Regions from separate parts of the Lysinibacillus sp. JNUCC-52 genome, predicted to be linked through region 1. Evidence: riboswitches for the same ligand, from Rfam matches in the RefSeq annotation. Region 1 holds a riboswitch; each other region holds the start of a gene.

The links. A riboswitch is a leader RNA that binds a small molecule or an ion and turns the genes downstream of it on or off. The one in region 1 is predicted to bind lysine.
Positions count from the first base shown of each region.
Region 2: another riboswitch for lysine. It lies ahead of JNUCC52_RS12460 (amino acid permease); the one in region 1 lies ahead of JNUCC52_RS01795 (transporter substrate-binding domain-containing protein).
Region 3: another riboswitch for lysine. It lies ahead of JNUCC52_RS19900 (aspartate kinase); the one in region 1 lies ahead of JNUCC52_RS01795 (transporter substrate-binding domain-containing protein).
Region 4: another riboswitch for lysine. It lies ahead of JNUCC52_RS16565 (cysteine hydrolase family protein); the one in region 1 lies ahead of JNUCC52_RS01795 (transporter substrate-binding domain-containing protein).

Region 1 covers NZ_CP065546.1:314,157-321,637, reverse strand. The annotation lists gene JNUCC52_RS01815 (toxic anion resistance protein) at 1-530, shown strand, start outside; gene JNUCC52_RS01810 (DUF6501 family protein) at 596-793, opposite strand; gene JNUCC52_RS01805 (amino acid ABC transporter ATP-binding protein) at 1,309-2,040, opposite strand; gene JNUCC52_RS01800 (amino acid ABC transporter permease) at 2,054-2,779, opposite strand; gene JNUCC52_RS01795 (transporter substrate-binding domain-containing protein) at 3,058-3,909, opposite strand; lysine riboswitch at 4,029-4,214, opposite strand; gene odhB (2-oxoglutarate dehydrogenase complex dihydrolipoyllysine-residue succinyltransferase) at 4,562-5,806, opposite strand; gene JNUCC52_RS01785 (2-oxoglutarate dehydrogenase E1 component) at 5,903-7,481, opposite strand, start outside.
Region 2 covers NZ_CP065546.1:2,523,435-2,530,915, forward strand. The annotation lists gene JNUCC52_RS12445 (class II histone deacetylase) at 1-847, shown strand, start outside; gene JNUCC52_RS12450 (purine-cytosine permease family protein) at 900-2,279, shown strand; partial or broken gene JNUCC52_RS12455 (ABC transporter permease) at 2,360-2,605, opposite strand; gene JNUCC52_RS12460 (amino acid permease) at 2,647-4,110, opposite strand; lysine riboswitch at 4,195-4,370, opposite strand; gene JNUCC52_RS12465 (CynX/NimT family MFS transporter) at 4,549-5,754, shown strand; gene JNUCC52_RS12470 (nitric oxide synthase oxygenase) at 5,796-6,842, opposite strand; tRNA gene JNUCC52_RS12475 (tRNA-Glu) at 7,063-7,134, opposite strand; tRNA gene JNUCC52_RS12480 (tRNA-Asn) at 7,136-7,212, opposite strand; tRNA gene JNUCC52_RS12485 (tRNA-Ile) at 7,225-7,298, opposite strand; tRNA gene JNUCC52_RS12490 (tRNA-Gly) at 7,303-7,376, opposite strand; tRNA gene JNUCC52_RS12495 (tRNA-Phe) at 7,380-7,455, opposite strand; tRNA gene JNUCC52_RS12500 (tRNA-Ser) at 7,468-7,481, opposite strand, start outside.
Region 3 covers NZ_CP065546.1:4,026,445-4,033,925, reverse strand. The annotation lists gene sdhA (succinate dehydrogenase flavoprotein subunit) at 1-912, opposite strand, end outside; gene JNUCC52_RS19910 (succinate dehydrogenase cytochrome b558 subunit) at 980-1,588, opposite strand; gene JNUCC52_RS19905 (YslB family protein) at 1,861-2,295, shown strand; gene JNUCC52_RS19900 (aspartate kinase) at 2,564-3,790, opposite strand; lysine riboswitch at 3,893-4,071, opposite strand; gene uvrC (excinuclease ABC subunit UvrC) at 4,200-5,990, opposite strand; gene trxA (thioredoxin) at 6,201-6,512, opposite strand; gene JNUCC52_RS19885 (amino acid permease) at 6,634-7,481, opposite strand, start outside.
Region 4 covers NZ_CP065546.1:3,352,820-3,360,300, forward strand. The annotation lists gene rlmD (23S rRNA (uracil(1939)-C(5))-methyltransferase RlmD) at 1-966, shown strand, start outside; gene JNUCC52_RS16555 (malate synthase) at 1,506-2,360, shown strand; gene JNUCC52_RS16560 (MFS transporter) at 3,126-4,334, shown strand; lysine riboswitch at 4,630-4,814, shown strand; gene JNUCC52_RS16565 (cysteine hydrolase family protein) at 4,968-5,684, shown strand; gene JNUCC52_RS16570 (APC family permease) at 5,698-7,041, shown strand; gene JNUCC52_RS16575 (3-hydroxyacyl-CoA dehydrogenase) at 7,129-7,481, opposite strand, start outside.

The DNA.
Region 1 (7,481 bases):
CGATTGCCGCTGGACAGATGAAAAAACACCAGGCTATTGAAGTAGAGTTACCCGCAAAAGTTAGCATCGTACAAACGACTAAACAACCGCTTGCTATTCAGCAACTCAATGATTTCACAGCGCAACTTGAACGTCTTGATCAGCGTATATATGATTTACAAGTATCACAGCAGGTAGCTTTACAAACAGCACCGCAAATACGTATGATTCAACAGGCAAATCAAACACTCGCTGAGAAAATCGAGTTTTCAATCGTCACACTTATTCCGCTTTGGAAAAATCAATTAGCTATGATGCTTTCGATGAATATGGATCATCATTATGCACAGCTAGAAGAACGACTTGCACGTACAAATGAGCGGTTTACAAGCCCCACTTTTGAACAACAAGTATCGAAATTTAAAGAAACACAACATGAGCTAAAAATAGCCATTCAAGACGTTTTTGCTTTACATACGGCTACTGAAAAGGAAAAACAACATTTACAACAGGATGTAGCTGGCATGAAAGCATCAAAGACAACGGAATAAGAAAATGAGCGCTAAATTATATAAAGGGGTGTCTCAACAATTACGTGAGACACCCCTTTATCCTATTATGCGAAATACTCTTTATAGTAACCGCCAATATTACCAGTGTTATCAATAATGAAAACGAACTCTTCCGTTTCATTTTTCACTTCGTATTCTTTCCCAACTGTTAATACGTTTGATACTAAATATTTTGATGCGTTCGTATGTTTGCAAGTAACCGTACGAATTGTTGGTGCATCTTTCCATTTTAAATGTAACATAAATTCTCTACCTCTCTTTACTAGCCATAAGCTAACATCTATTGTTTATTTTATACGATTTTGGTTGTTTTGTGGAGAAAAAACTATAGAAGGCTATATTTTGTCCTTAATAAAGAATTGTTTACCTGTTTCAACTTATTAAAATTTATACTCGAGGTGTTGTTATGAGTTTCGGTGGTGTTCCGCAATGGTTCTTTATCATCGCAGTCGCATTTGCCATTTGCTTTATTTTATTTGCAGAATGGAATTCTAGAAAATAAGTGAGTCCATTTAGATGGACTCACTTATTTTTGTCTACATAACGTAATAAAGCAGTATATACTTGATGCCCATTGCAATTTTTCTCCTCTGTTTATTAGTAATTAAACAGGGCGTTTCTCTACCACCATATCTAGTTGATACGTAAGACACAACCGACCTTATGTTAGCGAAGATTGTGCCAGCGGAAAGCATCGCACATAATGGAAATCAACGGTAGTTGAACAAAACTGACTGAAGATAAACCTCCTCTGAAATTACTTCAGTGTTCGTTTTAAAAATTCTTTTGTACGTTCGTGTTCTGGGCTTACTAACACCTTGGATGGTGGCCCTTCTTCAACAATTACGCCTTTATCCATAAATACAACTCGGTCTGCAACTTCTTTAGCAAACTCCATTTCATGCGTAACAATCAGCATCGTATTTCCTGCATTGGCTAACTCACGCATTACTTTTAACACTTCCCCAACCATTTCTGGATCTAGAGCAGAGGTAGGTTCATCAAATAACATCACATCAGGATTCATAGATAGTGCTCGAGCAATTGCCACCCGTTGCTTTTGACCACCCGAAAGCTGGCGTGGCTTTGCATTAACATATTGGTCCATCCCAACTATTTTAAGATATTTCAAAGCAGTCTTCTCAGCTTCTTCTTTCGAACGTTTTAAAACTTTAACCTGTCCTACAGTACAATTTTTTAACACATTGTGATTATTAAACAAATTAAACTGTTGGAAAACCATTCCCAGATGCGTCCGATAAGCTTGAATGTTATGCTTTTCGTGTAAAATATTTTCCCCTTTATAAATAATTTCTCCACCATTTGGTGTTTCAAGTAAATTGATGCAACGCAGAAGGGTTGATTTACCTGATCCTGATGAACCGATTAAACATACAACCTCTCCCTTTTCTACTTTAAAATTCACATCTTTTAATACTTGGTTACGACCAAATGATTTACTTAAATGATCTATTTGAATGATTGCCATTTGTTCGTTCCCCCTAGTCTATTTCTTTCAGTTCTTTTTGATAAGCATCAGGTCCATCAAGACGTTTTTCTACATATAGCAGAATTCTTGAAGCCGTAAATGTCATGATGAAGTAAAGCACACATGCGACAAAGAAAGATTCGAAATAACGGAAGTTATTACCCGAAATCGATTTTGTTTGGAAGAATAATTCTGTTACACTAATTACACTTAAAACAGCAGTATCTTTAATATTCATAATTAATTGGTTACCTGTTGCAGGTAAAATGTTACGTGCAACTTGCGGTAATACAACATGCATCATAATTTGCACATGCCCCATGCCAATCGCAGAAGCAGCCTCGTATTGTCCTTTATCGATTGAGACAATCCCACCACGTACGATTTCAGCCATATACGCACCCGTATTCAATGAAACGACTAAAATACCAGCAGTAATAAAGTGCATATCGATGCCAAAGGCAATATCTAGTCCGTAATATACGACCATTGCTTGTACAATCATTGGTGTACCACGGAAAAATTCAACATAGCATGTCAGTATAAAATTAATACATTTTAATAAAATATGTTTTATACTTTTTTTACGAACTGGAATGGTATGCATAATCCCAATAAAAAATCCGATGAATGCACCAATAATTGTACTGATTGTTGAAATGAGTAACGTATAATACGCTCCTCGTAAAAACATTTGCCAGTTGTTTTCTATAATAGAAATAATCCATTCTAAACTCATGATGTTCCTCCTAACAACGTGTTGTTGCTTGATATCAATTATGCCTTAGCGAAATCATCTTTTCATTTGAATGAATAAGCTTTATTCAAATTATGTGACACACTTCTTAGACATGCATTATTCAGTTTGACTTTCTCTCTGAATCAACAAATTTATAATAGAGACTGTCCCAAAGTCACTTAAACTTTTGAAGTAAAACACTGCTTGAATATGAAAAAATAGCATACGAGAAGACAGCTCAGTATACTATTTTTTCGATTAGGACAGCTCCAGTGATATTACTGTGCTGCTGGTTGTTGCAAAATAGCTTCTTCCATAATTTTTTGGCGATCATCTTCTGAAATACCTTTTAAAATTTCATTGATTTTCTCTAGACTCGCGTCACCTTTACGTAAACCTACTGCAATAGAAGTATTAGAAATATCTGTATCAAATCCTTCTTCAAATGATACAAATGTAAATTTATCATTAGCTGCTGCTGCTGAAATACCTTCTGGACGTTCAGCTACATAGCCATCAATTTTGCCAGCTTCTAAAGCTACACGCATTGCAGAGAAGTTTTCCATCGCTGTTTGCTTTTCTACACCTTTAATTTGATCGATAACATTATAGTTCGATGTATTTAGCTGAGATGTAACTTTTGCACCTGAGAAATCTTGAATTGATTTGGCATTTTCATACTTGCTACCTTTTTTAATAACCATTACGAAATCAGAAGTATAGTAGTTTTCAGTGAAATCAATTGTTTGTTTACGTTCTTCTGTTGGAGACATCCCTGCTACAATTGCATCAATTTTTTTGGATTGAAGCGCAGGTACTAAACCATCCCATTCCATTTTTACAACGACTAGTTTTTTGCCTAAACCGTCAGCGATTTTTTTCGCCATTTGTACATCATAGCCGCCTGCATACTCTGCATTATCAGCAATTTTTACTGCGCCGTTAGAATCATCTTGCTGTGTCCAGTTAAATGGTGGATAACCTGCTTCCATCCCAATGCGGAATTCTCCACCGCTTTCATCCTTTGCACCATCTCCTGTTGCTTTTTCATCCTTGTCACTAGTACCACAAGCCGCTAACAGGATTGCTGTCATTGCTGTTAACATAAATAACAACCATTTTCTTTTCATCTAAAACTCCCCTTTTCTGTAAAAAAAATAAAGCAACTGTACAAAAAAAGACCTAAGTTCTGAACTTAGGTCTTACCTTTTATTAACAGTTGCCCAAATCCTCACTATAATTTCCATGTTTCCGAGATAGCACAACCTAGTAAACTGGAATTATATTTACTAGGACAGTCCTGCACTTATTCACTGCAGACCCAGCATAAAAGTACGAGCTCCTTTTATACTTCGGCGATATTTCCTTCTCCATTACGTCTTCGCTTGCTTTAACTCAGCAATGGACTAATAAATACCGCGCCTCTACCTCACGAAAAACAAAAGTGAGGTTTGTTTATTTAATTGTTATATAGATATTACTATAAAGCTAGCATATTCGTCAAGATAGTTTTATCATTTTTCTGACTAATGACAAAATTAGCCTATAATCCTTCTTAAATCCATAAATTAAGTAGAATATCATTAAAAACGTTTGGCATTATTTCACAAATTTTTATTATTAAAAACAATAATTATAAACCATAAGAATCTATTTTTAAGTTCAACAAAGGCCCTTTAGACCATGAAGTATTTTTTCGAAAGTACATCTTAAATTAAACGGACTACAAAAAACCCTACAAAACAGTTCATTTTGTAGGGTTTTGGCATGTCATTTATTGAATTAAGAATTTAATAATAAATCTTCTGGATTTTCAAGTAACTCTTTAACAGTTTTAAGGAAGCCTACAGAATCTTTACCATCGATAATACGGTGGTCATAAGATAATGCTAAGTACATCATTGGGCGAATTTCTACTTCACCATTTACTTCTACTGGACGTTTTTTAATTGAGTGCATTCCTAAAATAGCCGCTTGTGTACCGTTCATAATAGGTGTTGACATTAATGAACCGAATACACCGCCATTTGTAATAGTGAATGAACCACCTTGAAGATCAGCTAAACCTAATTTTTTATCGCGTGCTTTTTTAGCTAGGTCTGCAATTGAATCCTCAATTTCAGCGAAGTTTTTACGGTCTGCATCACGAACAACTGGTACTACTAAACCTTCTTCAGTTGATACAGCTACACCAATATCAAAGAAGTTATTTAAGTGAATTTCATCGCCAACGATTTGAGCATTCACATAAGGGTATTTTTTAAGTGCTGCAACAACAGCTTTTGTGAAGAATGACATGAAACCAAGTTTAGAGCCTGTAGACTCAAAGAATTGATCTTTTTTACGAGAACGTAATGCCATAACATTAGTCATATCAACTTCATTGAATGTTGTAAGCATAGCAGTCGATTGCTTAACTTCTAATAGACGTTTAGCGATTGTTTGACGACGACGGCTCATTTTTTCAACTGTTACACGTGAATTATCTACAGCTACTGCTGCTTGTGGCGCTGCAGCTGGTTTAGCTTGAGGTGCTGCTACAGGTGCTGTACCATGAGCTGCAACATCTTGTACACGTACACGACCTTGTGGATCAACTGGAGATACAGCTGCAAGATCGATTCCTTTTTCACGAGCAAGTTTACGTGCTGCAGGAGATGCGATTACACGTTCGCCAGAAGTTTCTTCCACAACAGGTGCTGCTGCTGGTGTTGGTGCAGCTACAGCTTGAGCAGCCGCTGGTGTTGGAGCTTCTGCAACTGGTGTTGCTGCTGGTGCAGGTGCCGCACCTTCGCCCGCTTCTACAACTGCGATTACTTGGCCTACAAGAACAGTATCGCCTTCTTCAGCTAAAATTTGTGTTAACACCCCAGCTTCTTCAGAAATGATTTCAGCATTTACTTTATCTGTTTCAAGTTCAACGATGAATTCACCTTTTTCCACGCGGTCGCCCACTTTTTTAACCCACTGTGCAATACTACCTTCTGTAATCGATTCTGCTAATTCAGGGACTTTAATTTCAGCCACTTTCATTTCCTCCTTTGATTAACGTGCATGCGTTTCATGCACATAAAGGGCTACCGCCTTAGGCACGTAGCCCAGCTTCCAGTAATAATGATATGTTTAGTTTACTTTTACCGTTTCAGCAACTGCTTCTTCAATTAGAGCTGATTGAGCTGCTTTATGAGAATCTGCATCACCTTCTGAAGTTGAGCTCATTGCAGGACGACCTACATAACGAAGCTTTTTACCTTCAGATAGTTCATATAATGTTTCCAATGCGTAATTCCAAGTACCTTGGTTTTTAGGTTCTTCTTGTACCCATACAATTTCTTTAACATTTGGATACTTAGCAATAATATCAGCAACTTGCGTCGTTGGGAATGGGTAAAGTTGCTCTACACGAACAATGTGTAAGTGATCGAAGCCTTCTCCATCTTTCACGCGGTCTGCTAAGTCAATCATTACTTTACCAGTACCTAATACAATTCGTTCAACAGATTTAGTTTTTGAGCCTAAACCTGGTTGTTCGATTACTTCTTGGAATGCGCCATTTGCTAATTGTTCAGCATTTGCTGCAGCTAATGGATGACGAAGTAATGATTTTGGTGATACAACAACTAATGGACGCACACCTTCTGTTTCTAACATTGCTGCTTGACGACGTAATAGGTGGTAGTAGTTTCCTGCATTTGAGCAGTTTGCCACAAACCAGTTATTTTCAGCAGACATTTGTAAGTAACGCTCCATACGGCTTGAAGAGTGTTCAGGACCTTGGCCTTCATACCCGTGAGGTAAAAGAATAACTAAGCCTGATTTTTGGCCCCATTTAGAACGTGCCCCTGAAATGAAGTTATCAAACATCACTTGAGCCATATTCGCAAAGTCACCAAATTGTGCTTCCCATACTGAAAGTACGTTGCCTTTTTCTAAATTGTAACCGTATTCAAACCCAACAACCCCAGCTTCTGTTAATGGTGAATTGTGTACCGTAAATGAAGCGCTTGCACCAGAAATGTGGTGAAGTGGTGTAAATACGTTACCATTATTTTTGTCATGTAATACTAAATGACGCTGTGAGAATGTACCACGTTGAGCATCTTGACCAGTAAATCGTACTGGAGTGCCATCTTGAATTATTGTTGCGTATGCTAATGTTTCAGCATGGCCCCAATCAATTTTTGCAGACGCAAATGCATCACGACGTTTTTCTAAAATTTTGCCTAATTTCTTTTGTGGCTCGAAGTTTTGTTCAAATACTAATAGTTCTTCATTAATCGTTTCTAAACGTTCAGCACCTACTGCTGTATCGATTTGTGGGAAGTTAATTTTTAATTCTTCTGGCATTTCTACATGTTTGTGTTCATCTTTTTCTGCCATTTCTTTTACGTGATCGTAAGCAACTTGCATTTCCGCATAAATAGCTGAATCAAGTGCCGCAACCTCTTCTGCAGTAACTAAACCTTCTGCTACTAATTGTGCACCATATAATGCACGAATAGTCTCATGTTTTGCTACAAGTTTGTACGTCTCTGGATTTGTTACAGTTGGGTCATCTGTTTCATTATGACCATGTCGACGGTAACCAATTAAGTCAACAACAATATCTTTACCGAATTTTTGACGGTAGCTTGCTGCAAAACGACCTACTTGAGATACAGCTTCTGGGCTGTCTGCGTTCACATGAACAACAGGTACTTCA
Region 2 (7,481 bases), 2.2 Mb from region 1:
CGGAGACGCAGGAGATCACGCCATTGTTGGTAGAGGTTCTTATGAAATTGCTTTACTGTCAACTGGTGGTGCTTTAAAAGCAGTTGATGTTGTGATGAATGGTGAAGTCGATAATGTTTATGCATTAACTCGCCCACCTGGCCATCATGCAGAGGCTGCAAAAGGCATCGGCTTCTGTATTTTCAATAACGTTGCGATTGCTGCCAAATACGCAAAGCAAAAATATAATTTAGAACGAGTTATGGTGTTAGATTGGGATGTTCACCATGGTAATGGAACAGAAAGTGCTTTCTATGATACAGATGGTGTTTTATTCTTCTCAGTACATCAGCATTTAAGTTTCCCGAATAATACGGGTTATGCAGAGAACGTAGGTGAAGCTGACGGAAAAGGATTTAACGTCAACATTCCACTTCCTCCAGGCACAGGAAATGCAGGCTATATTGAAGCATTTAAGTCCATTGTGGAACCTATTGTCAACGATTATAAACCTGAGCTTATTATTATTTCTGCTGGTCAAGATCCAGGCATGTTTGATCCACTTGGACGCATGAACATGACTGCTGAAGGCTTTGCAGAGTTAACAAAAATTATGATGAACTTAGCTAATAAGCATACGGATGGAAAAATCGTCTTCTGTCATGAAGGTGGTTACAGTAACGCTTACGTTCCATTTTGTACATTGCGCATTATTGAAGAATTATGTGGCGTGAAAAGTGATGTAGAGGATCCATTCCAAGATTCACAAGGATATCCCGATTTTGTAAACGAAGTAGAAAAGAAAGCAATCAATGAGGTTATTTCAATCCAATCAGCTTATTGGCCATCATTAAAAGTTACTGTTTAAATTGTAAACACTATTATTATATTAAAAATAATTATTAAGAGGGAGGGTATCTATGAGCAATTCTATCGAGGAAATTAGTTATGAACATATTCCTTTAGAACAGCGTAATGGCACTGCCAAAGAGCTATTTTTTACATGGTTTGCCGCAAGTACCGTTTCAACAACACTTGTAACAGGATCTCTAGCTATCGTATTAGGGTTGAATTTTTGGTGGTCACTTGTTGCTATCCTATTAGGACACGGCATAGGAGCTGCAATTATGGCACTCCATTCTGCCACTGGTCCTAAAGCAGGTTTACCGCAAGTAGTACAAAGTAGAGCACAATTTGGCTACTTCGGAGCTATATTGCCAATGTTAATCATTCTAATCATGTATTTAGGCTACGGAGCTACAAATACCGTTCTAGTTGGACAAGGTATGCAGGAAACACTTGGTCTTAATATGAACGTAACCGTTATTGTAAGTCTAATTCCAATGGTATTACTAGCTATTTTTGGACAAGGCTTACTTCAAAAGTCGATGAAAATCTATACAATTGGCTTTACAGTAGTATTTATTATTTTGTCGATTATGATTTTAACGAATGTTTCAATGGAGCTTTTAAATGCTGGTAATTTTTCTTTCAGCCAGTTTTTATTAATGACTTCCATTTGTGTAACATGGCAGATTACATATGGTCCATATGTATCTGACCATTCAAGATTTATCCATCCTTCACAATCTAAAAAGGTATTTACTTATAGTTACCTTGGAAGCTTTGCTAGTTCAGTTTGGTTAATGGTTTTAGGTGCAGCCATTGCCACTATGGTTGTGAATGGTAATGTTATGGCGCAAATTAAAGATATGGGCTCATTAGGTTTCATTATTGCACTATTATTATCTCTTGGTGTCCTCGTTATTAACTCCTTAAATATTTATGGAGCAGGCATTATTATATTATCGATTGCAAGTAACTTTTTAACGTTTAAAACATCTGCGAGACTACGGACAATTACTTCCATCGCAATTGGTATTATTATTGCCATTATTGCAACTTGGAGCTCAAGCAATTTTATGGCTAATTTCCAATTATACTTAGGGTTTATTTTATTCTTTATTATCCCTTGGAGTATGATTACATTAACTGATTTTTATATTTTAAAGAGAGTACATTACCCTCCAGATGAGTTCAACAAGAAGGATGGCATTTTCGGAAAAATTAATATACCTACAATGATTATTTACTTGTTAACTATCTTTATTCAAATTCCGTTTATTAATACGGAGTTATATGTAGGTCCTATTGCAAAAATGCTAAATGGATTGGATATTGCATGGCTTGTCGGTGGTGCGGTTTCTTTCCTATTATATATTAGCTTTTCTAAATTAACGGCACCTGCCAAGCTTTCTGTTGATGTTTATCCAACGGCTAGTGTGCCTGAGAATAATTAATAAATATGGTTCGCCAGGCTTCCCCAGGCCTTTTTAAAGCCCCTGTATAGTAATTTCATACAGGGGCTTTACTTATGTTATTAAGCATCTACCTTTTCGATGTTGCGGATTGCTAAATAGGCAATGACTATCCCTATAATTGCTAATGTTATCGGGATTACGATAATATCATTCAATGAAAATGCACCCGTATTTGAAGAAACAACCATCACGATCAACAGAGAGGACAGTATTGTTGTTGGTACGGAGTATTTTTTCATACCAAAATACAATGGAATTAGTGCCATACTGGATGCCGCTACAGCATTCATTAATACGGAAGGAATGCGAAAAAGCTGCCCTCTAATTAATAGGACAGCTTTCATTTCTATTTCTCTACTTTTAAATCACACTGTTGCAGTGGAATCATTTTCGTTTTATGTTTTATTTTATAGCCCAACCACAAGGCGATAAACAGTGGTATCCCGATATAAGAAACAAGGACGCCATACCAGTCAACCGAATCACCTGTGAAAGCTGTATAATTTTGACCAATTACAACAATCATACACAATGTAAATGCAAAGAGTGGTCCGAATGGATACAGCTTTGCTTTATATGGTAGTAATTTTAGGTCTAAGCCTTGCGCTTCATACGCTCTACGGAAGCGATAATGACTAAATGCAATACCAAGCCATGCAATGAAGCCTGACATCCCCGAAGCGTTTAAAAGCCACATATAGACAACGCCATCACCAAAGAATGATGCTAAAAATGCTAGGCAACCGACTGCTAATGTTAGCAGTAATGCGTAAATCGGAATTCCGCGACGGCTAAGCTTTGCGAAAATTTTAGGTGCGTGTCCATCTACTGCTAATTGCCATAACATACGTGATGATGCATATAACCCCGAATTACCTGCAGACAACATCGCTGTTAATATAATGGCATTCATTAATGATGCAGCAAAGGCAATACCTAAGCGGTCAAACACTAGTGTGAATGGTGAAACAGCAATATCTTCAGATAATAAACGAGCATCTGTAAATGGAATTAACATCCCAATTGCTGCAATGGCTAAAATGTAAAATAAAATAATTCGCCAAAAGACTGACTTAACCGCTTTCGGAATATTTTTACCAGGATCATCAGTTTCCCCAGCAGTGATTCCTAATAGCTCTGTCCCTTGGAACGAGAAGCCTGCTGCTAGAAATATGCCGAATGTAGCAAGGAAGCCACCATGGAATGGACCATCACTTATAAAGAAATTCGTAAAGCCGACTGGTGCTTGTCCTCCTAAAATACCAAAAATCATCAATAGACTGACGATAATGAAAACAATAACAGTCGCAACTTTTATCATGGCAAACCAATATTCACTTTCACCATAGCTTTTTACAGAAAGTAAATTGAATGTTAGTACGATCGCAATAAATATGACTGTCCATAGTGCCGAAGAGCTGTCTGGGAACCAGTACTTCATTATAAGAGAAACTGCTGCAATTTCAGCGGCAATTGTAATCGCCCAGTTATACCAGTAGTTCCAGCCAAGTGCAAAGCCAAGCGCTGGATCTACAAATTTTGTTGCATACGTACTAAATGAACCTGATGACGGCATATAAGCTGCCATTTCACCCAAGCTTGTCATTAAAAAGTACACCATAATGCCGATTAATGCATAAGCAAGAAGTGCACCACCTGGTCCAGCCTGTGCTATAGCACCACCACTGGCTAGAAATAGCCCAGTTCCGATAGTACCACCTAACGAAATCATTGTTATATGGCGGCTTTTTAATTCTTTTTTCAACTCTGGTGCTTTATGACCGAGCTGATTAACTTTTATTTCACTCACGTTAAAGCTTCCTTCCTTTTATAAGAGGCAATAAAAATGCCATCACATGAACGTTGTGATGGCTAAGTAAATCCTCTGTTTCTTCAAAATGATAGCACAACACGTTGTCCAACGTGACAGTTCTGTTCCTTTCGGAGACAGCCCCAGCATGAGGTTTTCAAGTCCCCTCACACTTCGGCAATATTTCCTTTCAGCTAACATCTTCAATGCTTGTCATCTCCACTAGCTTACTTATAAATACCGCGACCTCTACCTCAATACAAACATGAGGCATATAATTATTAAATTTATGATGTGTCTTAGTTTAACATACGACCTAAGACATTTCAATAAAACGATTAATGTTCTGTATTTTATGAATATTCTACTATTTTTATTAATGTGATAAAGTGTTATAGTGGTTCGAATTATAACTGTTCTATCAGGGAGGTACTTATTTTGACAACTAACGAAGAATCTACTTATCCTAGCAGAAAGATTAACTGGAAGGGCACAACGCTCTTATTAGTTATCGGTGTAATTTTTCTTGCTTCGACATTACGTATGCCATTAACGGTTGTAGGACCAATTATTTCCTTCATTCGTGAGGATCTCGGTATATCTAACGTACTTGCAGGCTTTCTAACAACAATTCCATTGCTTGCATTCGCACTAGTGTCACCTATTGCCCCAATCGTTGCAAGAAAACTAGGACTAGAACTAACTCTTTTTCTATCAACCATTTTATTAGCACTTGGGATTGTACTGCGCTCACTTGGAACAACAGGGTTACTCGTATTCGGTACAATGATAATAGGTGTAGCTATTTCATTTGGTAACGTCCTCATCCCAGGGTTACTTAAATTAAAATTCCCTTATCATGTTGGTTTACTAATGGCATTCTTCACAATGTCCATGAACTTAACGGCTGGTATTGGCGCTGGTATTAGTTATCCTATAGCCAATGCATCTCTTGGCTGGCAAGGTGCACTTGCCATCGCTATAGCTCTTGTCGTCGTGACTATCTTAATTTGGATTCCTCAATTAAAATTTAATAAGCCTGAACCAACTGTAGCTACTACGAAAACTCGTATACCACTGTGGAAATCACCAGTTACTTGGGCAGTCACTGGCGCAATGGGTTTACAATCGTTATTATTTTATACAACTGCAGCTTGGATTCCTGAAATCTATATTGCCCAAGGAATAGCAGCAGATCGTGCAGGTTGGATGTTTTCAATCATGCAAATTTCCCAAGTACCTATGGCTCTAGCTGTACCGATTATCGCTAGTAAAATGACATCACAACGACCTCTCGTTTTGATGTTTACTGCTTTTTATGTTGTCGGCTTTACTGGCCTTGTCATGGAATGGACTAATCTCGCTGTATTGTGGATGATATTGCTAGGATTAGCAGGTGGCGCTTCATTTTCACTTGCAATGATGTTCTTTACTCTTCGTACTCGTACGGCATTTGAAGCAGCTGATTTATCGGGCTTTGCACAATCATTAGGCTATTTATTAGCCGCAGTTGGCCCTATTTTATTTGGTTACCTACATGATTTATTTGGCGGTTGGAACATCGCTGGCTGTCTATTCGTTGTCGTTGCAGTATTACTATTCTTCTGCTCATTTAGAGCTTCTAGAAACGAATATATAAATTAAAAAAAGCAGCTCATCCTACTATGAGCTGCTTTTTTACATTTTTAATAAGGCGGTTTTTGATAAAAGAAATTCGGTGTATTATAAACATTGACATAAGGCTTATGGAAAATATGCGTTGTTGCAGGTGATAATGGGGGAATCAACCAAGTCCAATTGCCTGTTAAGTCGCGACCTGCCTTCTGCTCAGCTTCTTCAAATAACTTAAATTGCTGTGCAGCAGTATGATGATCGACTATACTTACACCATCTTCTTTAAAGGAAAACAGTACAGCAATATTTAATTCAACTAATGAGCGATCACGCCAAAGCGATGCTTGCTTAGTCGTATCGAGCCCAAAAATTTCAGCGATTTTCGGCAACATATTATAACGATCAGTATCAGCTAAATTACGTGCCCCAATTTCTGTCCCCATATACCAACCATTGAAAGGAGCCGCTTGAAAGTCGATTCCAGCCATTTGAAAACGCATGCTTGAAATAATCGGCACCGCATACCATTTCAACGCTAGTTCCTCCACTTGTGGGTGCTCAGGATGGCGAATTACAACTTCTAGTACATCTTCACGTGGTATTGAAAACAATTGTGGTTGACGGTCATCCACCTGGATAACGAGTGGTAATACATCAAATGCTGTGCCCTCGCCCTGCCAGCCTAGCGATTCACATACTTTTGTAAATGGTACAGAATGTGGGTCACCAACAATGCCAGCTTCCGTCTCATAGCCTGCATAACGGATCAACTGATGATTCCAAATCTTTACTCTACCAGATGCAAATACCGTTATTGTTGGCCGAATTTTACCACCATTTGTCGCATATTGAATATGACATAACAACTTCTCAAATATCCCTTGCTCATCTAAAACATCACGGGCATCCTCAACATGAAGTGACTGCCAAAATAATCTCCCGATACATTTATTACTATTACGCCAAGCTACTCGTGCACCAAAAGTAAGCTCCTCTGTTGAAGGAATATATTGTCCTTCATTTTCAACTTGCTGTAATCTATTTGTTAGCCATTGTGCAGACTCATTTTGCTCCATTTGATAAAGTGTTAAAAAACGTTGTATCTCTTGTAGTTTCATGTCGTTTTCCTCCATCTACCCTCATATTAGATGAATAGAAATAAATTCTCCATGAAAAAATTCATTAGAAAACATACATCTTTTATATATGAAATACTTTGTTCAAATTTAAATCAATAGTCAAAAATTCTCCATCAAAATTTTATAAAAACTAAATGAATAGCTTAAAAAATTACAAAGAAAAAGCATGTAGCAACAATATGCTACATGCTTTACTAGATGACCCCTACGGGATTCGAACCCGTGTTACCGCCGTGAAAGGGCGGTGTCTTAACCGCTTGACCAAGGGGCCATGGCTCCGAAGGCAGGACTCGAACCTGCGACAACCTGATTAACAGTCAGGTGCTACTACCAACTGAGCTACTTCGGAATAATTTTTTAATGGGCCTAAATGGACTCGAACCATCGACCTCACGCTTATCAGGCGTGCGCTCTAACCAGCTGAGCTATAGGCCCTCTTTGGAGCGGGTGATGAGAATCGAACTCACGACATCAGCTTGGAAGGCTGAGGTTTTACCATTAAACTACACCCGCATATGGTGGGTCAGGACGGAATCGAACCGCCGACACTTAGAGCTTCAATCTAATGCTCTACCAACTGAGCTACTGACCCGAAAAAAGAAAATGGAGGAGGTAGAG
Region 3 (7,481 bases), 970 kb from region 1:
GTTAATACCAAGCTTTTGGTTTACACAAACGTCGAAAATTTCACGTGTAGCAATATCACGTGGTACTAAGTTACCATATGCAGGATACTTTTCTTCTAAGAAATACCAAGGTTTACCGTCTTTGTATGTCCAAATACGTCCACCTTCACCACGTGCAGATTCTGACATTAGACGGTTTTTGTCGTCCCCAGGAATCGCTGTAGGGTGAATTTGAATGAACTCACCATTCGCGTATGAAGCACCTTGTTGGTATACGATAGAAGCAGCAGAACCTGTGTTAATAACAGAGTTTGTTGTTTTACCGAAGATAATACCAGGGCCACCAGTCGCCATAATTACAGCGTCTGCACGGAATGATTTAATTTCTTCTGTACGCATATTTTGTGCTACGATACCGCGGCAAACGCCGTCATCATCAATAACCACACCAAGGAATTCCCAGTGCTCATATTTGTTAACTAATCCAGCTACTTCGTGAGAACGAACTTGCTCGTCCAACGCGTATAGTAATTGCTGACCAGTTGTTGCACCTGAGAATGCTGTACGGTGCATTAACGTACCACCGAAACGACGGAAATCAAGTAAACCTTCTGGCGTACGGTTGAACATTACACCCATACGGTCCATTAAGTGAATAATACCAGGGGCTGCATCACACATACCTTTAACAGGTGGTTGGTTTGCTAAGAAATCCCCACCATATACTGTATCATCAAAGTGAATCCAAGGAGAATCCCCTTCACCTTTTGTATTTACGGCACCATTAATTCCGCCTTGCGCACATACAGAGTGTGAGCGTTTTACAGGAACTAATGAGAATAAATCAACTTCAGTACCAACTTCAGCTGCTTTAATCGTTGCCATCAGACCAGCTAAACCGCCGCCGACAACAATTATTTTGCTTTTCGCCATGATTATTTCTCACTCCTCTTAAAAAATTGCAATGATTGCATGCACTATTATAGTAGCTTTTATTAAATTAAACGAAAGCTAAAATAGCAGCCACACCAACTACACTTAGAATTACGAAAAGAACGTTTGTTACATAAGTAGCAATCTTTTGAGACTGAGGAGATTGTGTGATACCCCAGCTTACTAGGAATGCCCATAAGCCATTTGATAAGTGGAAAGTTGCTGATATAATACCAACAATATAGAATCCAAGCATAAATGGATTATTTACGATATTTGCCATCATGTCGTAATCAACGTGTGTACCAAGCGCTTTTTGAATACGAGTTTGGAAAATATGCCATGCAATGAAGATTACTAAAAATACACCTGTGAAGCGTTGTAATGAGAACATCCAGTTACGGTATGTGCTGAAACGCCCTGTATTTGGTGTAGCAGTGAATGCGATGTACACACCATAAAATGCGTGGAACATTAATGGAATATAGATGACAATCCACTCTACTAGGATAAGAAATGGAATCTTTTCCATTACTGCGGTTGCATCATTGTAGCTCTCTGCTCCGCCTACTGCTGTAAAGTTAATGAATAGGTGCATCGTTAAAAACAGACCTACTGGAATGATACCAAGTAGAGAATGTAAGCGACGCCATAAAAACTCTCGATCTTTCGACAAGACTGTTACCCCCCTTAGTACTTAAAATAGCACAACAAAAGAAGTCACCATTTTGTAAATGATACTCCATTGACTGTGTATTTCATCATGGTACAATATTATGACATGTTTATTGTACTCTCAAGAGCTACGAGCGTCAAGGTAACATAGAGTTTTTAATAGCCCTCATTATAGAAGCAATCTAGTACATAACGTGTCGTTTCTTCTCGAAAATTCTACCTTTACTTTATTGACGCTGAATTATAAGAAAATTCTAAGAAAGAAGGATTTCTATGTTAAATAATCCATCTAATACAATCTCACCATTTGGATATGAGTTAATCCGTGATCATATTCTATCATCTATTCTCGGTAAACATGAAGATGACGTACTATATTGGGCTGGAAAAGAGCTTGCACGGAAGTTCCCTTGTAAAAGTCAAGATGAACTTATCGCATTTTTCGCGGATGCGTGCTGGGGTACTCTTGAATTGACAAAGGAGTCTAAGGATGGACGTATTTTCCATTTAACAAATGAGCCAACCCTTTTGCAAATTCAAAATCGGAGCTTTAGATTGGAAGCAGGGTTTATTGCTGAACAAATCCAACAATCAAAAGGATACTTAACGGAATGTTATGATGAGAAGCGCGAAAAGCAACAGCAAGTCATGTTTACAGTTAAATGGGATGTTAAAGAGCGTATTATGAATACAATACCAAATAGATAAGCTTGTAAGTATTGCGATTTTGTTAGAAAAGCAATCCTTTTTCAGCGTCGACAAAAGGCAACATGCCTTTTGTCTTTTTTTATTATAGGTATCCATCGGCATATTCCTGGTTGCGTTGATAAGCGGAGGCGGGCGACTCCTGATGAGAACGTACAAAACGTAAGACGCGGGCATTTCGCGTTAGCCAAGGTGACGGCTTACGTTTGTGCCCGCGGAAAGCGCCCGCCCGTAGCGGAAATCAACCTATGTAGTTATCTATAGAAAGCTACTATTCGTGAATCTCTTCTGCTAAATTAAACTCATCATGTAATGCGTTTGCAGCGCGAATCATTTCGTCCTGTGGGACAACAACAGAAACTTTAATCTCAGAAGTACTGACCATTTTTACTGCAATTTCTTCTCGACGTAAGCGATCAAACATTCGTGCTGCAACACCTGGATTTGACGCCATGCCTGATCCAATAATCGAAACTTTCGCTAGTCCAATTTCAAAATCTGCAAAGCTAAAACCAAGTGATAATTTACTATCCTCTAGTACACGTAAAGCATCAGCAAACTCTTCTTTTAAAATGGTAAATGATACAGATGGTCTCACACCTTCAATAATAGCTTGCACAATAATATCAACATTAATGCGATTCTCTGCTAGGATAGCAAACATATCTGCTAACGATGCAGTTGAGTATGTATCATAACCGATAGTTAAGCGAATGATATCAGACTCATAAGCAACACCACGTACGATTAAATTTTTCTCCATTTCAACTTCCTCCTTCAATAAAGTACCTGCTATATCTTCTACACTTGAACGAATAATGACAGGCATTTGAAACTTTTTAGCAAGCTCCACTGCCCGTGGATGTAAAATATGTGAACCTAAATGGGACAGTTCAAGCATTTCATCATATGAAATCTCCTTTAGCTTTCTTGCTTTTTTTATAAACCGAGGATCTGCTGTATAAACACCATCTACATTTGTATAAATGTCCACACGTTCCGCTTCTAATGCAGCTGCAATGGCTACTGCCGTTGTTTCGGCTCCACCTTTACCAAGCGTTGTAATATTATTTGCACTAGAAATGCCCTGCTCTCCCGCAACAACGACAATTTGTCCTTGTATCAAATGTTCTTTCATACGGCACACATCGATATGGTCGATACGTGCATGAAAGTGTTTCCCATCTGTTTGCACACCAGCCTGCCAGCCAGTCAAAGATACTGCATCATAGCCCGCCTCCTGTAAAGCAATTGCAAAAAGGGCACTTGCGAGTTGTGAACTCGTCGAAAGTAGTACATCCATTTCACGTTTAGAAGCATCGTCTGATATATCACGTACCATCTTTGCTAAGTCTTTTGCTGTGCGTCCCATCGCAGCTGTCACTACTACAACATCATAGCCAAGCTCTTTTTTGGCTATCGCTATTTTAGCGACCTCTTGAATTTGCTCGGTTGAAGCGATTGCTGGTCCGCCAAACTTTAATACAATACTCGCCATTATTATCATTCTCCTTTTATCGATTCGTCTCTAGAACAGCAAAAAGGCAGCCTTCACATAACGTGAAAGCTGCCTGCAACATGTACAATAAAAAGCTTGCGCATGTGTGATAGCTCTCCGAAACGTCAAGATTCGACAGTCTTACATCTATTAAATGCAAAACCAGCAAAGTATCGGAAACAACGATACTTCACTTCGGCAAGCTCCCCTTTCACACACCATCATTGGATTTGTCCATCCTTCAATGTGCTACTATTGAATCTTGCACCTCTATCATCACTTAAAATAGTGAAATTATTCATTTTTACCTTTATGAAAATATATGCTCTGCCCACATATTCTTCATCTAAAGTGTAATAGAACATATCAGTTTTTCACTGCTTTGTTCTATCACAACCTTAGCACATGTCTAATCCTTTGACAACGTCTGTTGCTGAAAATAATTGTAAATACTGTTCGCTAAGTTCGCAGGTATTCCCGCTTCTTGAAGTGCAAGCTCACTTGCTTCACGAATCTTTTTAACTGAACCAAAGTGCTTCAATAATTGTTGCTTGCGTTTTGGCCCAACACCTTCAATGCCATCGAGAACAGATTGAATAGCATTTTTCTCATGCTGTTGGCGTAAAAATGTAATCGCAAAACGGTGTACCTCGTCCTGAATACGCTGAAGTAAATAAAACCCGTCACTTGTCCGCTTTAATGCAATGACCTCAGGTGGATCACCAAATAAAAGCTGGGATGTATTATGTTTTTCATCTTTTGCTAAGCCAGCAATTGGGATAACAAGTCCAAGCTCGTCCTCTAACACTTCTCGCGCGACTTCCATCTGTCCTTTACCACCATCTATTAGAACTAAATCAGGCAATGGCAAGCCTTCTTTTAATACTCTTGTGTAACGGCGACGTATCACTTCTTGCATTGCTCCATAATCATCATGTTTTGCGGCAGTGCGTGTTTTATATTTACGATATTCCTTCTTAGCAGGCTTACCATCAATAAATACAACCATTGCTGATACCGCATCAGCACCATGCATATGACTATTATCAAAAGCTTCAATGCGGAGAGGTGCTGAAATTCCCATCGCTTCCCCGAGTGCCTCGCAAGCACCTATTGTACGCTCTTCCTGTCGCTCAATTAGCTGGAATTTCGCCGCCACTGCAATTTCAGCATTTTTCATAGCTAAATCTACTAATTCTTTTTTTTGCCCTCGCTTCGGTGTTAGCACTTTAACCGCTAATAATTCCGTTAAAATTGCTGTATCTATCGACGGAGGAATAAAAATTTCCTTAGGCTTTATATGCTCAGGCTTTTCATAAAAGCGTCCGACAAATGTTAAAAATTCTTCTTCAACATCCTGATAAATCGGGAAAATCGAAACATCTCGTTCAATCAACTTACCTTGACGAACGAAAAATACTTGCACACACATCCAACCCTTTTCAACTGCATAACCGAATACATCGCGGTTCGTTGTATCACTGGACACAATTTTTTGCTTTTGCATAACCGTTTCTATATGTGCAATTTGATCGCGGAACTCCTTCGCTCGCTCAAACTCTAGTTGCTCCGCGGCAGCTAACATTTTCTGTTCAAGCTCTTTTTTTACTGACTCCACACCACCATTTAAAAACTTCGTCATATCTTCAATCATATCGTGATATACTTGAGCATCAATTTCTTTTACACACGGTGCTAAGCATTGTCCCATATGGTAATACAAGCAAACTTTTGATGGTAATTGTACACATTTACGTAGCGGATAGAGTCTATCGAGCAACTTTTTTGTTTCACTTGCTGCATACGCATTTGGATAAGGACCAAAGTATTTTGCTTTATCTTTTTTTACTTTACGTGTTGTAATAAGCCGTGGATATTTTTCGTTCGTAATTTTAATATACGGATACGTTTTATCATCCGTTAGCATGATATTGTATTTAGGATCGTGTAGCTTAATAAGGTTTAACTCTAGAATAAGTGCCTCTAAATTCGAAGAAGTCACAATGTACTCAAAATCCTCAATCTCACCAACAAGGCGCTGTGTTTTCCCTTCATGTGTTCCTGTAAAATACGAGCGCACTCGGTTTTTAAGTACCTTGGCCTTACCTACATAAATAATTGTCCCTTGTCGATCCTTCATCAAATAGCAGCCAGGCTGATCTGGTAGAATATCAAGCTTACGTTTAATTAAATCATTCATCGCCTACCTGCCCCCCTTTTTTGATGCCTATCTAATAATTGCCATTTCGTTCCATTCTCTTTTGTCTCTCATCGTAAATCGCTCAAAAGATATTACAACAAAATAAGAAAATTTATTAATAAACGAGCGTTTATTGAAATTCCTCTATCTATTATATAACGAAAAAAAGCCAAGCACATCTAAAGATGGCTCAGCTCTTTATTTTACAAATTAAGCATGTTTTGCGATGAAAGCTTCTAATGCTTCTTTAGGTTGGAAACCAACAGTTTTATCTACTAATTCACCGTTTTTGAATAAAAGCAATGAAGGGATAGACATGATTTGGTATTGTGCTGCAGTACCTTGGTTGTTATCCACATCTACTTTTACGATTTTAGCTGCACTACCTGCAGCATCCATTTCTTCAAGAACTGGTCCGATCATTTTACATGGTCCACACCAAGCAGCCCAAAAGTCGACTAATACTAAGCCTTCTTTAATATCATCTTGAAACGTTGCATCTGTTGCATGTACAATTGCCATTTGAAATCCTCCTTAAATCTTACTATGGTTGTAGTATAGCATGGATAAAATAGCTTGAGCGAACAATCTGCCTGCAATGTATATTTTATGAAAAACATGTCGGATACATAAATGACACCAATTAATTTACTTGATGTCGGCCTTTAAATACATACGTTAATGTAATAAAAATGTAAATTGCTAAAGTGATGCCTGTCACGATAATGGATGTTGTAAAAATAATCCCAATGAGTATGGCACTTAACGCAATTATGGCTATCCAAGTTGTATACGGAAACCATTTCACTTCATAGGCGCTTGTGTTTTGTGATTGTTTTTTTCGTGATTTCAAATGGGCAATCGCAATAATTAACCAAATAAATAATACGGTATAGCCAAGCGATCCCATTAAGAAATCAAACGTCTTGCTTCCAGCATATAAAGAAAAGATAACACCTAAGTATAAAGCTGCCGTACACATTAAAATGGCATATACAGGAACTTTTCGTTTAGATAAATGCGCAAAGATTTTTGGAACACGACCGTCTACCGCTTGTGTATACAGTACGCGAGATGAACCATAAAGCCCTGAATTCATGGAAGAAATAATAGCTAGTAAAACAACAGCATTCATAATATGGTCTGCCCCTGGAATTCCAATCATTTTAAATACCATAACAAATGGACTTTCAGGTACCCCATTTACTTCATTCCAAGGAATTAAACTAACGATAATAAAGAAAGGAAGAAGGTAGAATGTAACAATACGCACTAATGTACTGCGAACAGCTTTTGGTACTACTTTTTCAGGATTTTTCGTTTCAGCTAATGTAATCCCAATGATTTCTGTACCACCATACGAATAAATGACGACAAGCATTGCAGCGATTAACCCCGTTGATCCATTAGGGAAAAAGCCTCCGTGTTCAGTTAAGTTTGCAAAGCCAACTGCTGTATGATTACCAAACGTACCAAACAATAAAATAAGTC
Region 4 (7,481 bases), 1.6 Mb from region 1:
ATACCATTTTCCACAAATGACGCAGGACAAGTCATTGCTGGCTTCTACAAAACAAAATCACATACAATTGTTGATATGGACCGTTGTCTAATCCAAACAGGCGAAGCGGACGCGATTCTTTCTGGATTAAAAAAAGAATTAACGGCAATTGGTGTTCAACCTTATAATGAAGCATCACATGATGGGATGCTGCGTCACGTCGTTATCCGAACTGCACGTGCGACTGGAGAGGTGATGGTTGTACTCGTTACGAAAAAGAAAAAATTCCCGCAAAAAGAAGCGGCTGTAGCGAGCATTTTAAAGCTAGTGCCAAACGTGACATCTATTATGCAAAACATCAATAGCGATAAAACAAACGTTATATTTGGGGATGAAACGATCAACCTTTGGGGCAAAGATGTAATCATTGATTCTATCGGTGATGTGCGCTTTGAAATTTCGGCACGCTCTTTCTACCAAGTAAATCCTCAGCAAACAGAAGTACTATACAAGCAAGCGTTAGACTACGCTGATTTACAAGGGCATGAACGCGTCATTGATGCCTACTGCGGTATCGGTACCATTTCTTTATTCCTTGCACAAAAAGCGAAGGCCGTAATGGGTGTCGAAATCGTTCCACAAGCTATTGAAGATGCAAAACGCAACGCAGAGCTTAACGGCTTTACAAATACGTACTTCGAGGCAGGTCCAGCAGAGGAAGTGATTCCACGCTGGTATAAGAAAGGCAAAGAAGCAGATGTCCTTGTTGTAGACCCACCACGTAAAGGGTGCGATGAGGCACTTTTACAAACGATTTTAGAGCAACGTCCAAAACGAGTTGTTTATGTATCCTGTAACCCAGCAACACTCGCACGTGACCTTCGCATATTGGAAGATGGCGGATACAAAACACAGGAAATTCAACCTGTCGATATGTTCCCGCACTCCACGCATTGTGAAGCAGTTGCATGGTTGGAGTTAGCTTAATATATGGGTTACACATATAATTTTTAAACAATACGGATTATAATTTTAAAAATAGAAAAGTTCCATACAGACCCTGATTTTGCAAATAACTTTTGCGAAATGGGGGTCTTTTTATATGGAACTTAATTGGAAAATATCATTGATTTATTTCATGAAGAAATCCTATGCTTATCACAGGAAATTAGTTGCTTTTTATAGGGGCTTTCCATAAGTTTCGTGACTTTTTATAATGGTCTTCCTTCATGAAGGTTTAGAGAGTAATTTTTTATTTTACCTCATAATAAAATATGGTGTCAATAATAAATTTGTGATTTTTTTAAAAAATGTTATAATAGTCTTATAGTTGTTTTTTTCAAATCGTATTTCGAATTTCGCTGACCTTTTTTGCAGATAGAATTCGGATACGTTTTTTTTATATCCTTTATCTTAAGACAAAGGAAAAAATTTAAAACAGTTATTTAAGCTTTTAAGATAATAGGTCTAATTAATTTACTATCTAATAGTAACCGCGTTTTTATTCCAAAAGGAGGATTAGAATAATGAATCTAATCAATAAAAAAGTTACACATAAGCGTTTTGGCATGGGTAGTATAGTTAAACATAATGAGTCTATTATTGAAATACATTTTGCGTCGGAAAATAAAATGTTTGTTTTCCCTGATGTATTTGGAAAGTACCTAAAACTACATGATAAAAGTGATGCTCATTTAATCGAAAAAATAATACAAATAAAGGAAATGGAAAGAAAAGAGGAAGAAAGGAAGAAGGAAGAAGAAAAAAAACTACAGCGAAAAAACCTGAAACTTCGATTAGAACACGAAAAACTTATGAAACATTATAAACTCCATCCTGAATCACAAATGGTTTTTAGATGTGACATAGAAGAACAAAATAGTTCTGTTTCAGAGTGGAAGGTTTTTTCAGGCGCAATAAAAAGTGGTAATAACAAGGGGAAGCCAAACAAACCTATCCGCATGCACCAAAATAGCGCTGTCCTGTTAACAGCACTAGATCCTGGCATGCCTGAAAAAGACAGACGTATCATAGGTGTCTATATGGTGAATGAAGATTTTATCGGTAAGCTGTGTGAAGATGGAAATATTCCTGCCCATTCAAAATACAAACTCCAACTTTCAGAACAGGAATCGAATCAATTACTTTTATGGAAGTATTATACAGACAAAAAATCCCCTGACAAAATGACATGGAATTCAGGTAAATACCGTTATTTTGATAATGTATGGATGGCTCAAATTTTACTTGATATCGTTTCGTTGAAGAGTGAACCAACAGAACAAGAGCTAGCACAACGATTTTTTAAACATTTTTGTAAAATGAATCAAATAACAGATCATGATTTACCAAAGCCTAATGGCGCATTAATGCGTATTTAGACTTTAGCCTAAAGATAAGAATGACAGGACACTGACATAATCTCCTAACTATCACTAATGCCGAACAGTGCTTTGCTCTGTTTGCTAATTAACATGTGGAGTTAATATCATTATTTAGCAAGAACGAATTCTTATTAATGGGATTCGTTCTTTTTGTATTAAAAAATGAATAAAGCTGTTTTTTGTTGAATTTATTGAGCTAACGAAGTGGGACTTTAATAAAATAAGCAAAAACCAAATATGATGAAGAAAATTGGCTCGATTCCACTTCTTCGTGAGTGTGGAGCAATTTCATATATAAGGAAAAATGACTTGAAGTAATAAAACAATCTCCGTCTATCTTGACTAATTGTTTTCGTGTGAGCAACTGCTTAAAATTTTTTTATATAAGCTTAAAGCCATACTAGAAAAGGTTTCAAGTTGTTATTACCAAAATTTTCTTGTATAAAAATATAGATAACTTTGCTAAGATATCTTTTGAAATAAGTAACCTTTAATACGGTCCAGAGAGGCTGAGAAGGGCTATATGATGTTTTAAGTTATTATTTTTATAATATCTTTGTTTATTCATGCCCTTTTGTCCAATCTGACGAAAGGGCATTTATTTTGCATTTTAGCTGTGAGTACACAACTAACGTACCTCTTTTAAAGGAAGTCCCGTGAGGCTTAAAAGGAGAATGGAAACGTTATATTTATATAGATACATCCATTCATTCGTAAATAAAAGAGATTTATTTCATCTAGAACATACTGGAGGAGAGTAGAATGGATTATCGAAAAAAAACCGTGGTCGCATCGGTAGCAGGTTTAACATTAGAAGGCATGGACATCATGTTTATCTCATTTGCGATGACAATGATTATTGCGGAATTTAACATTGATTTAGCAACGGGAGGACTTATTTCTTCTATAACGAATGTAGGGATGCTATTAGGAGGAATTGTTTTCGGCGTTTTAGCAGATAAGTATGGCAGGGTAAAGGTCTTTACGTATACCGTCATCTTGTTTGCAATTGGTACAGCGTTAACAGGATTAGCGACTAGCATTGAACAAGTGTATCTATTTAGATTTATTGCAGGAATAGGTGCTGGGGGAGAATACGGTATTGGTATGGCGCTTGTTGCAGAAGCTTGGCCGAAAAATAAACAAGGGCGTGCATCTTCCTATGTCAGTGTAGGTGCGCAGTATGGCGTTATTTTAGCAGCATTACTAAGTGCAATCATTCTTCCTACTTTAGGATGGAGAGCATTATTCTTTGTTGGAGTAGTACCTGTTATTTTTGCCTTTATCGTAAGAAAAAATTTAGACGAATCTCCTGAGTGGCTTGCCGCTCAGAAAAATAAAAAGGCTAGTAAGAAAGCTGAAAAGGGTAAGTTGGTACAATTGTTTGAAACGCCACGAACAGCGATTACAACAATTTCACTAATTATAATGGCAACAGTTCAAATTGCTGGTTACAACGGATTAATGATTTGGTTACCATCAATGCTGCAACAGTCGCAAGGCTTATCTGTTTCAAGCTCTGCGATATGGACAATTAGTACAGCTGTAGGCATGATTGTTGGTATGTTAACCTTTGGACTATTTTTAGACCGATTTGGCGCAAAGCGTGCCTTTGGCGTCTTCCTTATTGCCTCAGCATGCGCTGTATTCTTATACTCTTATGCTACTGGTAGTGTGGGTGTTCTAATCGGTGGCGCAATTGTTGGATTCTTCTCAAATGGCATGTTCGCTGGATATGGAGCGTTGATTGGTAGTCTATATCCCGTTCAAATTCGAAGTACGGCAACAAACACAATCTTTAACTTTGGTCGAGCGATAGGCGGTTTTTCACCTATCCTTGTCGGCTATATTTTACAAAGTTATGATATGAAAGTTGCGATGCTTTACTTAGCAGGCTTATATTGTATGTCCTTTATTGTTATGTTAATGCTCAAAAAAGAGAATATAGCGAATGTAAGCGAAACTATATAACATTGATTTAACCATCAATTAAAATGCCCTTGCGTTTTAATTGGTGGTTTTTTATAAAATAGGAGTTGCTTTGAAGCTTTATCCATCCAGCTGAAATAGCAGGCACTCGGAAGAATAAATTGTTCGATTATTGTTATATTTATTTCAATTAATTATTGTATGAAAGCGTTTTATTTGTCATTTTTTTATAATAAGGCGCAGTAAATCTTATGAAACATAGTAAATTTATCGTTGACATAGAAAAAATGCAATAATATAATTATTTCAAACAATTAAATAAACCTCACTTTTCCGATAGTGAGGTAGAGGCGCGACAGTTAACAGTACCTAATGGAGTCCGAGAAGACGAAGAGATTAGGTAGAAGGAAATGTCGCCGAAGTGTATGGTGAGTTCTCGCCATCATATGCTGGGTCTGTAGCGAATAGCTGCAGGACTGTCTTCATAAACATAGCTGTTTATGAAGTTGTGCTATCTCTGTTTAGACAAACAGTGGGAATTTTAAATGGTCGATTCATTTTTAGTTTCTAAATGAGTAGATCATTTTTGTATTAGACAGATTCTTTTGCACAAAGAATCTGTCTTTTTATTTATCTATAACATATCGGAAATAGAGGGAATTTGGAGGAATTATTATGGAAAATACATCAACATTATATTATGAATTTTTACCGACTGACGGTCAAAAAATAAACGTGAACCCAGATAAAACAGCATTACTAATCGTAGATATGCAACATCAGTTTATTAGCCGAGATGGATTAGATGCACAAGTTGCAAGAGAAAAGGGCATGTTTGAACAATGGGAATACTTCTTTAATCGTATCGACACTTTAACAATTCCGAACAATAAAAAACTTTTAGAGTTTTTCCGTACAAATAAATTAGAAGTAACATTTGGTCGTATTGCTTGCCATCATAAAGATGGACGAGATCGTTCTCCAGTACAACGACGTCCAGGTTGGAACAATATTTTATTGCCTATCGGTGACCCAGGAGCGGAGATGGTGGAGGAGCTAAAGCCACTTGATGATGAAATTGTAGTCAATAAAACGACAGATAGCGTATTAAGTGGAACGAATTATGAATTTTTACTGCGCAATATGGGCATTGAAACAGTAGTTTGTACAGGCGTTGTAACTGACCAATGTGTTGCTTCAACCGTTCGCAGCTTAGCTGACGCAGGCTTTGAAGTTATTTTAGTTGAAGATGCATGTGCAGCAGCAACGCAACAGCTTCATGATGCAGAAATTATGATTATGAATCAAATTTATTGCCAAGTGATGAGCACTGATGAAGTAATTGATTTAGTAACGGAAGAACTAGCAAAAAGCAACCCAGTGAATGTGTGAGAGGAAATAGACTATGAGTCAAACAGCCAATAATCATACACCACAGTTAAAGCGTGTTTTAACATTAAAAGATTTAGTCATATATGGTATTGCTTTTATGACACCGATTGCGCCAGCTTATATTTATGGCTTTGCAGCAGAGTCTACAGGCGGCATGTTGCCATTAGCCTACTTGATTGCGATGGTTGCCATGATGTTTTCTGCCTATAGTTACGGTCGAATGGCTGCTGTTTTTCCAAATGGAGGGTCCACTTATACATATACGCAACGTGCAATTAATCCGCATTTAGGTTTTTTTGCAGGGTGGGCAATGTTTATGGACTATGTTTTAGTGCCCCTCATTGTATTTATGGTAGGTGCTTCATATGCGAATGCCTTAATACCATCTGTTCCGTATTGGGTATGGGTCTTATTAATTGCAGGTATTATTACGACTGTAAATATTCTAGGGATTGGTATCGCTGCAAAAACAAATCAAATCCTCGTTATATTTATGGGAATTGTAGTCGTTATTTTCGTGATTTTTTGTGTAAAGACAATTGTTGGTGGGGAAAGTAGTACGTCGCTCTTTTCTGTTGTACCATTCTTCAACGATGAAAAATTCGTTATGTCTGCCATTATTTCTGGTGCAGCAATGGCCTGCTTTTCATTTTTAGGGTTTGATTCGATTACAACGCTTTCAGAAGAGGCAGTTAATCCAAAAGATGATATTTGGAAGGCAGCTATTTTAGCTTGTTTAATTGGAGGACTTATTTTTATTGGACAAGCTTATGTAGCACAGCTCGTATGGCCTGATGTGACAAACTTTAGCTCAGCTGATACGGCTCTATTTGATATAGCGGAAAAAGCAGGTGGTGCCGTTCTTGCAACGCTTTATACTGTTGCAATTATTGTATCGACAATAACAGCTGGTTTAACAGGTCAAGCAAGTGCATCTCGTTTAATGTTCAGTATGGGGCGTGATGAGGTACTTTCCAAAAAGTTTTTCACACATTTACATCCAAAATATCAAACACCAATATACAATATTTTATTAATGTGTGTCATTAGTGTTTTAGGAGCGCTGTTTTTATCAGCGAATTTCGTAGCAGAATTAATGAACTTTGGTGGTCTGACAGGATTTATGTTTGTTAACTTATCAGTAATCGTATATTACTTCTTCCGAAAAAAAGAAAAGAAAATAATTCGATACTTATTAATTCCAGGGTTAGGATTCGGTATTTGTTTCTACTTATTTATTAATTTATCACCGATGACATTGAAGATAGGCTTTTTGTGGCTAGCAATCGGTTTTATTTATGCTTTTATTACGACAAAAGGCTTCAAGAAGAAACCACCCACTTTTTCGGATTTATAAAATACCTTTGCAAGCAGACAACAACGTCGCAGAAAAAAGTGTTAGATTGATGTAAGCAATCTAACACTTTTTCTCTTTTGTCCCAAATTAATTTTGTTTAAGGAAGTCTTTATCCAAATACGCTGGATTCGGATATTTATAAAAACCTTCCCCTGAAGAAGCACCCATTTTCCCTAAATCAATATACTCTGCTTTAATTTTTTCCGCAATGATTTTTGCCATTGGATCTATTTCCGCTTTCATCATATTTAAGTTATATGGTGTCTCCATGCCAACTATATCTAAAAAGCCGAAAGGACCTAATGGTGAGCCTGTTGAAATCATCCAGTTTTTATCAATTGTATGTGGGTCTGCAATATCATTTGCCCAAAGCCCCATCCCAGCACTTAAAAAGGGAACAGATAATGTATTTAAAATATAGCCTGGTTGTTCTTTCTTTA